Linked DNA regions of Corallococcus caeni. The protein of the gene in region 2 purifies or fractionates together with the protein of the main gene of each other region. This does not show direct contact. Links are inferred from orthologs where the notes say so. Each region holds a gene or a part of one and is shown on either strand. Other genes may lie near its edges.

Region 1 (6,176 bases), on a different replicon or contig from region 2:
CGCGCGCTTCTCCACGACGAACAGCACGATGGCCAGCACGATGAGGCTGAACGCGATGACGTACAGCGACCGGAACTGCGTCTCGATGACCTTCTTGAACGCCAGCCCGCAGATGCCGATGGGCAGCGTGCCCACGCCCACGAACCACGCGAGCCGCGCCTCCAGCGTGCCGAACGGGTCGCGCTTCACCAGCCCCAGGACGAACGCCTTCACCAGCGCGACGATGTCCTTGCGGAAGTAGATGAGCACCGCGGCCACCGTGCCCAGTTGGATGATGGCCGAGTACGCGGCGCCCGGGTCGGGCCAGCCGAACAGCTCCGGCGCGATGCGCAGGTGCGCGGTGGAGCTGATGGGCAAGAACTCCGTGAGACCCTGGACCAGACCCAGGACGATGGCTTCGAGCAGGCTCATAGGGGGCGTGGCCGCCAGGGATATGCCCTGCCCCCCTGCCCCGCAAGCGCGAAGGTTCCCCACCCCGGGGCCCGGGTCCGCCACCCGACCGTCCGCCCCGGCAACCCGGGTAGGCTGGGCCCCGCCATGCCCCCCGCCCCCCTGTGTCCCTGCTCCTCCGGCCAGCGCTACAAGCAGTGCTGCGCCCCCTTCCACAAAGGCGAGGCGGAAGCCCCTGACGCCGAGCGCCTCATGCGCAGCCGCTACAGCGCCTTCGCCCAGCGTGAAGCCGCCTACCTGTGGAAGACGCTCCACCCCGACCACCCGATGCGGGCCCGTCCGGAAGCGGACGTCGTGCGCGAGCTGCGCGCCTTCGCGCAGGCCCACCAGTACCCGGGGCTGGTGGTGCTGGGCCACCAGCCCCCGGACGCGACGGGGCTCTCCCGCGTCCTCTTCTTCGCCAGGGTGTTCGAGAAGGGGAAGGACCAGTCCTTCGTGGAGCGCTCGGACTTCCGCCACGACGGCACCGGCTGGCGCTACCTGGACGGCGTCCTCAAGCTGCCGCGCGAGCTGAAGGTCCCTCCGGAGACCCTCACGCTCGACACCTTCCCCACGGACTGAAAAAGGCCCGCGAAAATCCCCCGTCAGGATTTTCGCGGCGCCTGCGTCCCTGGGAGTGCTGCCCGGCCGGAGAGGCCCTACACGCTCTGGTAGGGCTCCTTCACGGGAGCCCGCGGTTCGAATCCGCCTTGGCCTGAAACGCCACCCAATCGTGGCTTCTCCACTCGGGCAGCACCCTTTTTTCCTCCCGTCACCCCTTGGACCGCGCGTCCCGGTCGAGTGACGAGAGGTCCTGGTCATCGCCGTCGCCGCCCGGCGCGCCATCCGCGCCCAGCGACACGATGGCCGGCACACCCCGGTCCAGCGTGTACACGTAGTCATTGCCCCAGGGGTCGCGCGGCAGTTCGTTGAGGACGCGCTCCTCCACCAATGCGCGCAGCCCTGCCGTGGTGTCCGGCAGCTTTCCCTTCTTCATCGCGTACAGCTGGAGGCCCTGGCCCAGCGAGCCGAAGTCCAGCGTCACCCGCTGCCGCTTCGCCTGGCCGAACTGCCCCATCACCGACACGCCCACGGCGGCGGCGATGAGGCCCAGGATGGTGATGACGACCATGATCTCAATCAGCGTCATGCCGCGCTGACGGCGCTTCTTCTTGTCCATGTCTGTCTTTCCGGCACACCGACGGCCCAGGCCGTTGTCGGCGTGTCCCTCACGGAAGGCCCCTCTGCCTTCCGGGATGACAGCGATTGCAATCAGCAGGCCCGCTTCACTCCGCCTTCACCGCGCGCCGCGCCGGGAGGCCATGTCTGTCTTTCTGGCCGAAGCGTCGCGTGGGACGCGCCAGCGTGTCGTGTCACCGCGCGCAGCAGGCAGAGGGGGCGCCTTCAGCCCGCCTGCATGCCCGGCCAATGAAAACGCGCTCGCCCCCGGGAGGGGACGAGCGCGTGGGCTCAACCGAAGTGCTTCCGGTGGTGCGTCAGACCGCCTTCAGGCGCGGCGTGCGCGTCTTGGCGGGGGCGGCGGAGGAGGCCGCCTCGCGGAGCGCGTCCTTCTTGTCCGTGCGCTCCCAGGTGAACTCCTTGTCCGAGCGGCCGAAGTGACCGTACGCGGCGGTCTTCTGGTAGATGGGCCGCAGCAGGTCCAGGTGCTCCGTGATTTCACGCGGACGCAGGCCGAACGTCTGGCGCACGGCGCGGGCAATCTGCTCTTCCGGCACGGTGGACGTGCCGAAGGTCTCCACCATCACGCTGACGGGCTCCGCCACGCCGATGGCGTAGGAGACCTGCACCTCGCAACGGCTGGCCAGGCCCGCCGCCACGACGTTCTTCGCGATGTAGCGGCCCATGTACGCGGCCGAGCGGTCCACCTTGGACGGGTCCTTGCCGCTGAACGCGCCGCCGCCGTGACGGCCCATGCCGCCGTAGGTGTCGACGATGATCTTGCGGCCGGTGAGGCCCGAGTCGCCCATGGGGCCGCCGATGACGAAGCGGCCCGTGGGGTTGATGAAGAACTTGGTCTTGTTGTCGATGAGCTTCTTCGGCAGGACCTTCAGGATGACGTCCTCGCGGATGGCCTCCTGGATCTTCTTGTTGGAGACGTCATCCGAGTGCTGCGTGGACAGCACCACCGCGTCGATGCGGACCGGCTTGCCGTCCTTGTACTCCACCGTGACCTGGCTCTTGCCGTCCGGGCGGATCCACGGGTGGTTCTTGCGGCGCACCTCCGCCAGGCGGCGGGTCAGCGCGTGCGCGTAGTGGATGGGCGCGGGCATCAGCTCCGGCGTCTCGTCGCACGCGAAGCCGAACATCATGCCCTGGTCGCCGGCGCCCTGGTCCTTCTTGTTGTCCACGCCGCGCGCGATGTCCTGGCTCTGGCCCTCGATGGCCACCATGACGCCGCAGGTGTTGCCGTCGTAGCCCATGGAGCTATCGGTGTAGCCGATGCGCGTGATGGTGGAGCGGACGATCTTCGGGATGTCCACGTAGGTGTTCGTCGTCACCTCACCCGCGACGATGGCGAGGCCCGTCTTGACGAGCGTCTCCACGGCGACGCGCGCCTGCGGATCCTTGGCGATGATGGCATCGAGCACACCGTCGGAGATCTGGTCGGCGATCTTGTCCGGGTGGCCCTCGGTGACGGATTCAGACGTGAACAGGAAGTCGGTAGGCATGTCGTCTCGGGCTTCGCGCTAATTCGGTGACGCAGCGCAGGGGGCGGACACTAAACGTGCGGTCCCAGCAGAGTCAAACCTGCAGCGGCCCGGGTTTATTCGGGCAAAGCGCCTGTCGGCCGGGCGGACCCGACGCGGCGGGTGCGCCTGCCCGCCGGATGAATTTAATGGTCCGCGGGGCGTTCCCCTGGGCTACAGGACCCGCGCCCTTCTTCTGGAGGTCACCGACCCATATGAACGTGAACGCTCGCATTCGCACCCTTCCCTTCCTGGTTGCCCTCACCTTCGCCGTGCCCGCGCTCGCCGCGCCCAAGGCCTCGGAAGCCATCACCAAGCCGGTGAAGACCGTGGTGCAGTCCGTGCGCTACGAGAAGGACCTCAAGGCCCTGGAGAACCTGGGCAGCGACCAGCAGGGCCTCTTCCTGCTCGGCGACGAGTGGACCAAGGCCACGGACGCCCAGCGCAAGGAATTCACCCAGCTCTTCCAGAACCTCTTCGCGAAGATCGCCTTCCCCAAGGTCCGCGAGAACTTCAAGAACCTGGACTCCATCACCTACGACGAGCCCCAGGTGACGGGCGACAAGGCGCTCGTGGGCTCCACCATCTTCATCAACCACCCGCTGAAGAAGCAGGAGATGAAGCTCAAGTACGCCGTGGAGAAGGTGGGCAGCGGCTGGAAGGTCGTGGACGTGTCCGTGCTGGGCGATTCCATGCTCACCGGCATCCGCGATGATCAGGTCCGCCCCCTCTTCAAGGAAGGCGGCTGGGACGGCCTGCTCGGCGCCATGCGCAAGAAGAACGATGAGCTGGGTACGGTGAAGCTGAAGTAATCCAGCTGCCCCCGCTCCCAAGCAGCCAGACAACCAGGCCCTCGTCCTCCCCATGGGTTCCTGGGGAGGCGCGGGCCGGGTAGGCTTGGGCGTTCCCCTCCCCTGGAGCGCCTGGCGAATGAGTGTTTCGACCCCCGCCCCACGGCTTCTGCTCCGCGGCGCGCCGTCCGACCGTGAGATGGACGCGTTCTGTGTGCAGTACGCGCCCCGGGCCCCCGGGCACCCCGCGGTCCGGGACCTGCTCCGGCTGCTGCTGGAGGTCCCCGGTGACGGCCTGGAGCCGCGCCTGGCGTGGGTGGAGCAGTGGATCCACTGGATGCGCGACCGCATCCCCGCCCATGGCCTCACGGACGCGGACGACGGCGCGCTGTCCCCCGCGAACTCCCGGCTGGCGCTGCTGGTGCGCGTGCTGGAGGGCGAGCCCCCCTTCCGCGCGTCCGTCACCCGACTGGTGTCGGGGGTGTGCGCGGGCAGCCGGGGGCTGAAGCTCTTCGCCCAGGTGGGCCTGAGCGCGGGCAACGGCTTCTTCTCCGAGCTGACGGACCGCTTCGTGCGCGGCGTGCTGCCCGCGCCGCCGGAGCCGGGCAAGCTGTCGGAGCTGCTCCTGCGCCTGTTCCCGGTGCCGCAGGACGCGAAGTGGCTGGGCGCGCTGTCGCCTGCGCTGCTGGCGCGGCTGACGGCGCTGGTGGGCGAGCCGCCCCCACCGGACCCCACCCCGTCCTCGCGTGTGCGCGGGGACCTGATGGACGCGCTGCTGCTGCTGGGCGTGCAGGTGGCGGGGCTGGGGCTGGCGGAGGACGTGCGCGACCGCACCCCGGAGATGTCCTTCCGCGCGTCCCCCTTCCTGCGGCTGCGGCTGGTGTGCGACGCGGTGCTGGCGCGCGACGGAGCGCAGGAGGCGCTGGCGGACCTGGCCCGCGTGGTGGAGGACTGCCGGGGCGTGGTGGGCACCGTCACGCGTCACCTGGAGGAGTCCGGCGTCAGCGTGGACCTGGTGTACCGGCTGGAGCGCATCCGGCACGGCCTGGACCGGATGGAGGCCATCGCACGGGTGCTGGTCGCGCCGCGCGGCGAGCCCCGGTGGCGCGAGGCGCTGGCGCTGCTGTCGGACCTGCTGGAGCACGCGCACGCGGACCGCTCCGTGCGCGCGCTGGTCCGGCGCAACGCGCGGCTGATGGCCCGTAAAATCATCGAGCGCACCGGCAACACGGGCGAGCACTACATCACGTCCACGCAGGGTGAGTTCCACCACATGGTGCACTCGGCGGCGGGCGGCGGCTTCGTCGCCGCGTTCGCCGTGGCGCTGAAGTTCCTCCTCACCGGGTTGCCGCTGGCCCCCTTCTTCGCGGGCCTCTTCGTCGCGCTCAACTACGCGGGCGGCTTCGTGGTGATGCAGATGCTGGGCCTCACGCTGGCCACCAAGCAGCCGTCCATGACGGCCTCCACGCTGGCGGCCGCGGTGGGCGAGGACGCGGGTCTGGACGGAGGCACCCGGCGCATGGAGCGCCTGGCGGCGCTGGTGCCGCGCATCACCCGCTCGCAGCTGGCGGCCATCCTGGGCAACCTGGGCTGCGTCCTGCCCGTCGCGGTGGCGCTGGGGCTGGGGTTCCAGTTCCTCAAGGGCCATGCGTACCTGACCGCCCAGCAGGCGCAGCACGTGGTGGAGACGCTGCACCCCTGGAAGAGCGCGACGCTCCTCTACGCCGCCCTCACCGGCGTGCTGCTCTGGGCCTCCAGCCTGGCCGCCGGCTGGTTCGAGAACTTCATCGTCTACCGCCGCCTGCCGGAGGCGCTCGCCCACCACCGCGTGCTGCGCGCGCTGCTGGGCGTGACGGGCGCGCGCAAGGTCGCGGACGCGCTGATGCACCACGCGGCGGGCGTGGGCGGCGGCGTCACCCTGGGCGTGCTGCTGGCGGTGATGCCGGGCGTGGGCGGCTTCTTCGGCCTCCCGCTGGACGTGCGGCACGTCACCTTCTCCTTCGGCGCGCTGGCCTTCGCCGGGTGCGCGCTGGGGCCCTCCGCCGTGATGGAGCCGGGCTTCCTGGCGGCCGTGGCGGGCGTGCTGGTGGTGGGCGTCCTCAACTTCGGCGTGTCCTTCGCGCTGGCCCTGGGCGTGGCCCTGCGCGCCCGCGACGTCCCGGTGCGCGAGGGCCTGCGCTTCCTGGGGGCCGTGGCCCTGCGCTTCCTGCGCAACCCCATCCCCTTCCTCGTCCCACCCCGTGACGAG
Region 2 (6,165 bases):
CGCGACGGTCGCATCCTCGACATCGAGGGCGACCCGCACTCCCCCATCTCACGCGGGCGGCTGTGTCCCAAGGGCGCCGCGACCTTCCAACTGGTCACGGGAACGCAACGCGTCCAGCAGGTCCTCTACCGCCGCCCCGGCGGCACGGAGTGGGAGCCCATCCCCCTGGAAGAGGCGATGGACAAGGTGGCCGAGCGCGTGAAGCGCACGCGCGACGCGACGTTCCAACAGCGTGACGCGCAGGGCCACCGGTTGAACCGGACGCTGGGGCTGGCGCACCTGGGCGGGGCGACGCTGGACAACGAGGAGAACTACCTCCTGAAGAAGCTGTTCACCGCGCTGGGCGTCGTGCAGGTGGAGAACCAGGCTCGAATATGACACGCGTCCACGGTGCCCGGTCTGGGCATCACGTTCGGTCGCGGCGGCGCCACGACGTTCCAGCAGGACCTGCAGCACTCGGACTGCATTCTCATCCAGGGCTCCAACATGGCCGAGTGCCATCCGGTGGGCTTCCAGTGGGTGATGGAGGCGAAGGCCCGGGGCGCGAAGGTCATCCACGTCGACCCTCGCTACACGCGCACCAGCGCGGTGGCGGACGTGTACGCGCCCATCCGCGTGGGCACGGACATCGCGTTCCTGGGCGGGCTCATCCACTACGTGCTGGAGCACGAGCGGTACTTCCGCGACTACGTGGTGCAGTACACCAACGCGGCCACGCTCATCCGCGAGGACTTCGTGGACACGGAGGACCTGGAGGGCCTCTTCAGCGGCTACCAGCCGAAGGACAACCGCTATGACATCACGACCTGGCAGTACCAGGGCGTGCCGGGCGCCGTGCCCGCGGCGGGCCACAAGGAGCTGACGGACGAGCCGGGCGCGGGCGGCGGCGGACACGACCACCGGGTGGACGTGCACGAGGAGCACCGCGACGAGACGCTCCAGCATCCGCGGTGCGTGTTCCAGCTCTTGAAGCGCCACTTCTCCCGCTACACGCCGAAGGTGGTGTCCCAGGTGTGCGGCGTGGACGAGGCGCTGTTCCTCCAGGTGGCGAAGACGCTGTGTGACAACTCCAACCCGGAGCGCACCAGCGCGTTCTGCTACGCGGTGGGCTGGACGCAGCACTCGGTGGGCGTGCAGTACATCCGCACGGCGGCCATCCTCCAGTTGCTGCTGGGCAACATCGGCCGGCCGGGGGGCGGCATCCTCGCCTTGCGCGGGCACGCGTCCATCCAGGGCTCCACGGACATCCCCACGCTCTACAACCTGCTGCCGGGCTACCTGCCCATGCCGCACGCCATCCCCACCCCGGACGGGCTGGAGCAATACATCCGCAACAACAAGTCCGGCAGCGGCTGGTGGTCGGAGTTCCCCAAGTACGCGGTGTCGCTGCTCAAGGCGTGGTTCGGGGACAGGGCCACGAAGGACAACGACTACCTCTTCGACCACCTGCCCCGGCTGACGGGGAACCACTCGCACATGCAGACGGTGGCGGACATGGCGGACGGGAAGCTCCAGGGCTACTTCGTCATGGGGGAGAACCCCGCCGTGGGCAGCATGAACGGGGCGCTCCAGCGCAAGGGGCTGCGCAAGCTGGACTGGCTGGTGGTGCGCGACTTCACCCTCATCGAGACGGCGGAGTTCTGGCGCACGGCGCCGGAGGTGCAGGCCGGGCAGGTGCGGCCGGAGGACATCCAAACGGAGGTGTTCTTCTTCCCGGCCGCCGCGCACACGGAGAAGGACGGCAGCTTCACCAACACGCAGCGGCTGCTGCAATGGCATCACAAGGCGGTAGAGCCGGCGGGGGACGCGCGCAGCGAGCTGCACTTCGCCTACCACCTGGGACGCAAGCTGCGCGCCCTCTACGCGGGCTCCACGGACCCCAAGGACGCGCCGCTGCTGGACCTGACGTGGGACTACCCCACGCACGGGCCGCACGCGGAGCCCTCCGCGGAGGCCGTGCTCAAGGAGATCAACGGCTACACGGTGGCGGACGGCAAGCCGGTGGACGGCTTCACGGCGCTGAAGGACGACGGCTCCACGGCGAGCGGCTGTTGGATCTACTCGGGCTGCTACAAGGACGGCGTCAACCAGACGGCGCGGCGCAAGCCGGGGCAGGCGCAGACGTGGGTGGCGCCCGAGTGGGGCTGGGCGTGGCCGTCCAACCGGCGGATGCTCTACAACCGCGCGTCGGCGGACGTGGACGGCAAGCCCTGGAGCGAGCGCAAGCGCTACGTGTGGTGGGACGCCGGGGAGAAGAAGTGGACCGGAGAGGACGTGCCGGACTTCATCGTGGACCGGCCGCCGGAGTACCGGCCCCCCGAGGGCGCGACGGGGCTGGCGACGCTCGCGGGCAATGATCCGTTCCTGATGCAGGCGGACGGCAAGGGCTGGCTCTTCGCGCCCAGCGGGATGATGGACGGGCCGCTGCCCACGCACTACGAGCCCATGGAGTCGGTGGTGCCCAACCCGCTCTACGCGCAGCAGTGCAGCCCCACGCGCGAGGAGTGGAGGCGCAAGGACAATCCCTATCACCGGGCCTGGGGCGACCCGCGCTACCCGTACGTCGTCACGACCTACCGGCTCACCGAGCACCACACCGCGGGCGGCATGTCGCGCTGGCTGTCCTGGCTGAGCGAGCTGCAGCCGGAGATGTTCTGTGAAATCTCCCCGGAGCTGGCGCGGGAGAAGGGGCTGAGGAACGGGGACTGGTGCACGCTGGCCACGGCGCGAGGGGACCTGGAGTGCAGGGCGCTGGTCACGGAGCGCATCCGCCCGCTGAAGGTGAAGGGAAGGCGGGTGCACCAGATTGGCCTGCCGTACCACTGGGGCGTCACGGGGCGCGTGCGCGGTGAAGGGGCCAACGAGCTGACGGCGTTCGTCGCGGATCAGAACGTGGACATCCAGGAGTCGAAGGCGTTCACGGCGGACCTGCGGGCGGGGCGGATGCGCTCGGGCGAGCGGGCCGCGGCGGGCGCGGCGCCGCCTCCGCTCACGGTACCGGAGGTGCCTCGCGACGTGACGCCGCCGGGTGAGGCGGACCACACGGAAGCGCAGGAACCCGAGGGGAAGGGATAGGCGCATGGGGAGCCGCAAGGGGTTCTTCACGGACACGACGCTCTGCATCGGCTGCAAGGCGTGCGAGGTCGCGTGCAAGCAGTGGAACCAGCTTCCGGACGACGGCTTCCACTTCACGGGCATGTCGTACGACCAGACGGCGCACCTGGGCGCGTCGACGTGGCGGCACGTGGCGTTCGTGGAGCGGCCGGTGCCGTTGCAGGGGCAGACGTCGGGCGCGGGGGACTTCTCCTGGCTGATGATGTCGGACGTGTGCAAGCACTGCCAGCGCGCGGCCTGTCTGGAGGCGTGTCCCACGGGCGCCATCGTGCGCACGGAGTTCGACACGGTCTACGTGCAGCCGGACGTGTGCAACGGCTGCGGCTACTGCGTGTCGGCGTGTCCGTTCGGCGTGATTGACCGGCGCGAGGACGACGGGCGCGCGTGGAAGTGCACGCTCTGTTACGACCGCATCAGCGACGACCAGACGCCCGCGTGCGCGAAGGCGTGTCCCACGGCGTCCATCCAGTACGGCGACCTGGACGAACTGCACGCGCGAGCGGAGACGCGCGTGCGCGACCTGCACCAGCAGGGCGTGACGGACGCGTACCTGTACGGCAAGGACGCGGAAGGACAGCCGGGCACGGGCGGGCTCAACGCGTTCTTCCTGCTGTTGGACAAGCCGGAGGTCTACAACCTGCCGCCCGACCCCGTGGTGCCGACGAAGAAGGCGCTGCGGTCGTGGGCGTCCGTGGCGATGGGCGCGGTGGGCATGGTGGCCGTGGCGGTGGGCGCGGTGGTGTTGGGGCGGGAGGGGTGATGAGCGACGACACGCTGTTGGACCGGCTGCAGCGCAAGGCGGACGGGCGGAACATCGATCCGCGCGCGGGCATCCTGGAGGGCGAGGGTGCCCAGCAGCGGGTGAAGGATCCGGAGCCCACGAGGCAGGGGATGGACGTGTTGTCCACGGTGCCGTCGAGGTCAGGGCCGGACAGCGCGGAGGCGCCGAGCTACTACGGCATGCCGGTGTTGAAGGAGCCGCTGTGGATCTGGACCGTGCCCGCGTACTTCTACGTGGGCGGGGTGGCGGGCGCGGCGAGCGTGCTCGGGGTGGCGCTGGAGTCCTTCGGAGGGCGTCGGCTGGGGCGGCTGGCGGAGCGCTGTCACACGGTGGGCCTGGCGGGCGACATCATGAGCGCGGGGCTGTTGATCCACGACCTGGGCAGGCCGTCCCGCTTCCTGAACATGCTGCGCGTGTTCCGGCCCACGTCGCCCATGAGCATGGGGTCGTGGGTGCTGGCGGGTTCGGGCGCGGTGAACTCGGCGGCGTGGGTGCTGCGGCGGAGGCCCGGGGTCCTGGGCGGCATGGGGCGAGTGGCGGGCTGGATGGGCGCGGTGCTGGGCCTGCCGCTCGCGGGGTACACGGCGGTGCTGGTGAGCAACACGGCGGTGCCCCTGTGGCAGCAGGTGGGGCGCACGCTGCCGCTGTTCTTCATGTCCTCCGCGACGGCGAGCGCGGGGAGCCTGTTGTCCCTGTTCCCGCACACGGACAAGGAGGAGCGAGTGCTGCGCCGCTTCCGCATCGCGGGCAAGGTGGCGGAGCTGTTCACGCGCGAAGCGGTGGAGCTGGAGGCGCGGCAGGTCGTGGAGGTGGGCAAGCCGCTGCGCTCGGGAGTGTCTGGAGCGCTGTGGATGCTGTCGCGGACGTGTTCGCTGGCGGGGCTGGTGGTGGACGTACTGCCGGGGCGGTCGCGGTGGAAGCAGGTGACAGCGGACGTGCTGTCCACGGTGGGCGCGGTGGCCGTGCGCTACGGCATCATCCAGGCGGGCAAGGCCTCCGCCCGGAATCCACAGGCCACGTTCCAGGGACAGCGACAGGGACTGGGTGCGGCGCAGGTGGACGGGAACACGGTGGCGTCGGACGGAAAGCCGCTGAGCTTCCCGTTGCCCGTGCTGGGCCAGGCCAGCCCTCCCAGGCCGGATGCACCGTATGCACGGTTCATGGTGACGCAGCCGCAGCCGTTATGATCAGGGCAACGTGACGCCGTAACGCGCCAGGTCCTCCGGCGTGTTCACGTTCGCCAGCGCGCGCAGCTCCGGATCCACCGCGCGCAGTGCGTCCACGAGCAGCGTCCGGGTGCGGAGGCGCATCAGCACCCGCCGCATGGAGGGATCCTCCGTCAGCGCTTCACCCCACCGCGTGACCAGCTCCGTGCGGTACGCCGCGAAGAGTGGCTCCCACCGTCCGTCGCGCTCGAAGCACACCGCGTCCACGTCAATGGCCCGCGCGTCCAACACCACCCGCGCCGCGGACTCCGTGACGAACGGCATGTCACACGCCACCACGAAGACCCACGCTGTGTGCGCCGCACCCAGGGCCGCATGGACGCCTCCGGGCGCTCCCTTGCCCTTCACCGCGTCCGCTACCGTGCGAAGCCCGAAGCGCTCGTACGGTTCCGGAACATTCGCCACCAGCACCACGTCCTCGAAATGCGACCCGAATGCCCGCAGGCGTTCCAGGGTTGTGAGCCCTCCCACGCTCAGCAGCCCCTTGGCCACACCTCCCAGACGGGTCCCCTGCCCTCCTGCCAGGATGGCCAGTGTCACGTCGGGAAAGGTCGCGGATCCGTCCATGTCCGCCGACCCTACACACCTCCCTCCCGCCCGGGAAACACGCCACTCCCCGGATTTCGCCAAGCCCCAGAGGGAGGGAGCAGCCTCCGTTCCCACGCCACCCGTGGACAAGGCACGCGCCCCCCGTCGTAGAGTCCAGCTCCCCCTCCTGGACGCATGCCGCTGACTCCCCTCCCCGCCGCGCGACTGGCCGCGCTCGATGCCATCGCGCCCGCGGCCCCCGCGCGCCTTCCCCTGCTGGAAGCCCATGGCCGGTTCCTCGCCGCTGGTGTCGTCGCCTCACGCGCGCTGCCCGGCTGCGACAACTCCGCCATGGACGGGTGGGCCGTGCGCGCTGAGGAGACCCGGGGCGCCAACCGCGACCGCCCCGCGCGCCTGCGCATCGTCGACACCGTCTACGCCGGCCACCTGCCGCGCCGCGCCCTCCAGCCCGGCGAAGCCGCGCGCGTCTTCACCGGCGCCCCGCTCTCCCCCGGC

Evidence for each region.
Region 1: the proteins of AABA78_RS33360 (region 2) and metK purify together in Escherichia coli (affinity purification with mass spectrometry; 2 studies listed by BioGRID). This does not show direct contact. The link is inferred for Corallococcus caeni from one-to-one orthologs.

What each region holds. Positions count from the first base shown.
Region 1 is NZ_BTTW01000002.1:895,655-901,830, reverse strand. The notes cover bases 1,023-3,828. They hold metK (methionine adenosyltransferase), read right to left. Parts: upstream 3,120-3,828; coding sequence 1,926-3,119; downstream 1,023-1,925. Other genes in these bases: AABA78_RS11820 (ABC transporter substrate-binding protein), read left to right, coding at 3,359-3,828; AABA78_RS11830 (type II secretion system protein GspG), read right to left, coding at 1,202-1,609. In the rest of the region: AABA78_RS11840 (undecaprenyl-diphosphate phosphatase), read right to left, coding at 1-411; AABA78_RS11835 (YchJ family protein), read left to right, coding at 538-1,011; more of AABA78_RS11820, read left to right, coding at 3,829-3,949; AABA78_RS11815 (site-specific recombinase), read left to right, coding at 4,068-6,176. UniProt on the Escherichia coli protein: Catalyzes the formation of S-adenosylmethionine (AdoMet) from methionine and ATP.
Region 2 is NZ_BTTW01000010.1:105,043-111,207, forward strand. Bases 2,182-4,976 are described here. They hold AABA78_RS33360 (4Fe-4S dicluster domain-containing protein), read left to right. Parts: upstream 2,182-3,079; coding sequence 3,080-3,874; downstream 3,875-4,976. Other genes in these bases: nrfD (NrfD/PsrC family molybdoenzyme membrane anchor subunit), read left to right, coding at 3,874-4,976. Also shown: more of nrfD, read left to right, coding at 4,977-5,082; mobA (molybdenum cofactor guanylyltransferase), read right to left, coding at 5,083-5,688; AABA78_RS33375 (molybdopterin molybdotransferase MoeA), read left to right, coding at 5,845-6,165. UniProt on the Escherichia coli protein: Formate dehydrogenase allows E.coli to use formate as major electron donor during anaerobic respiration, when nitrate is used as electron acceptor.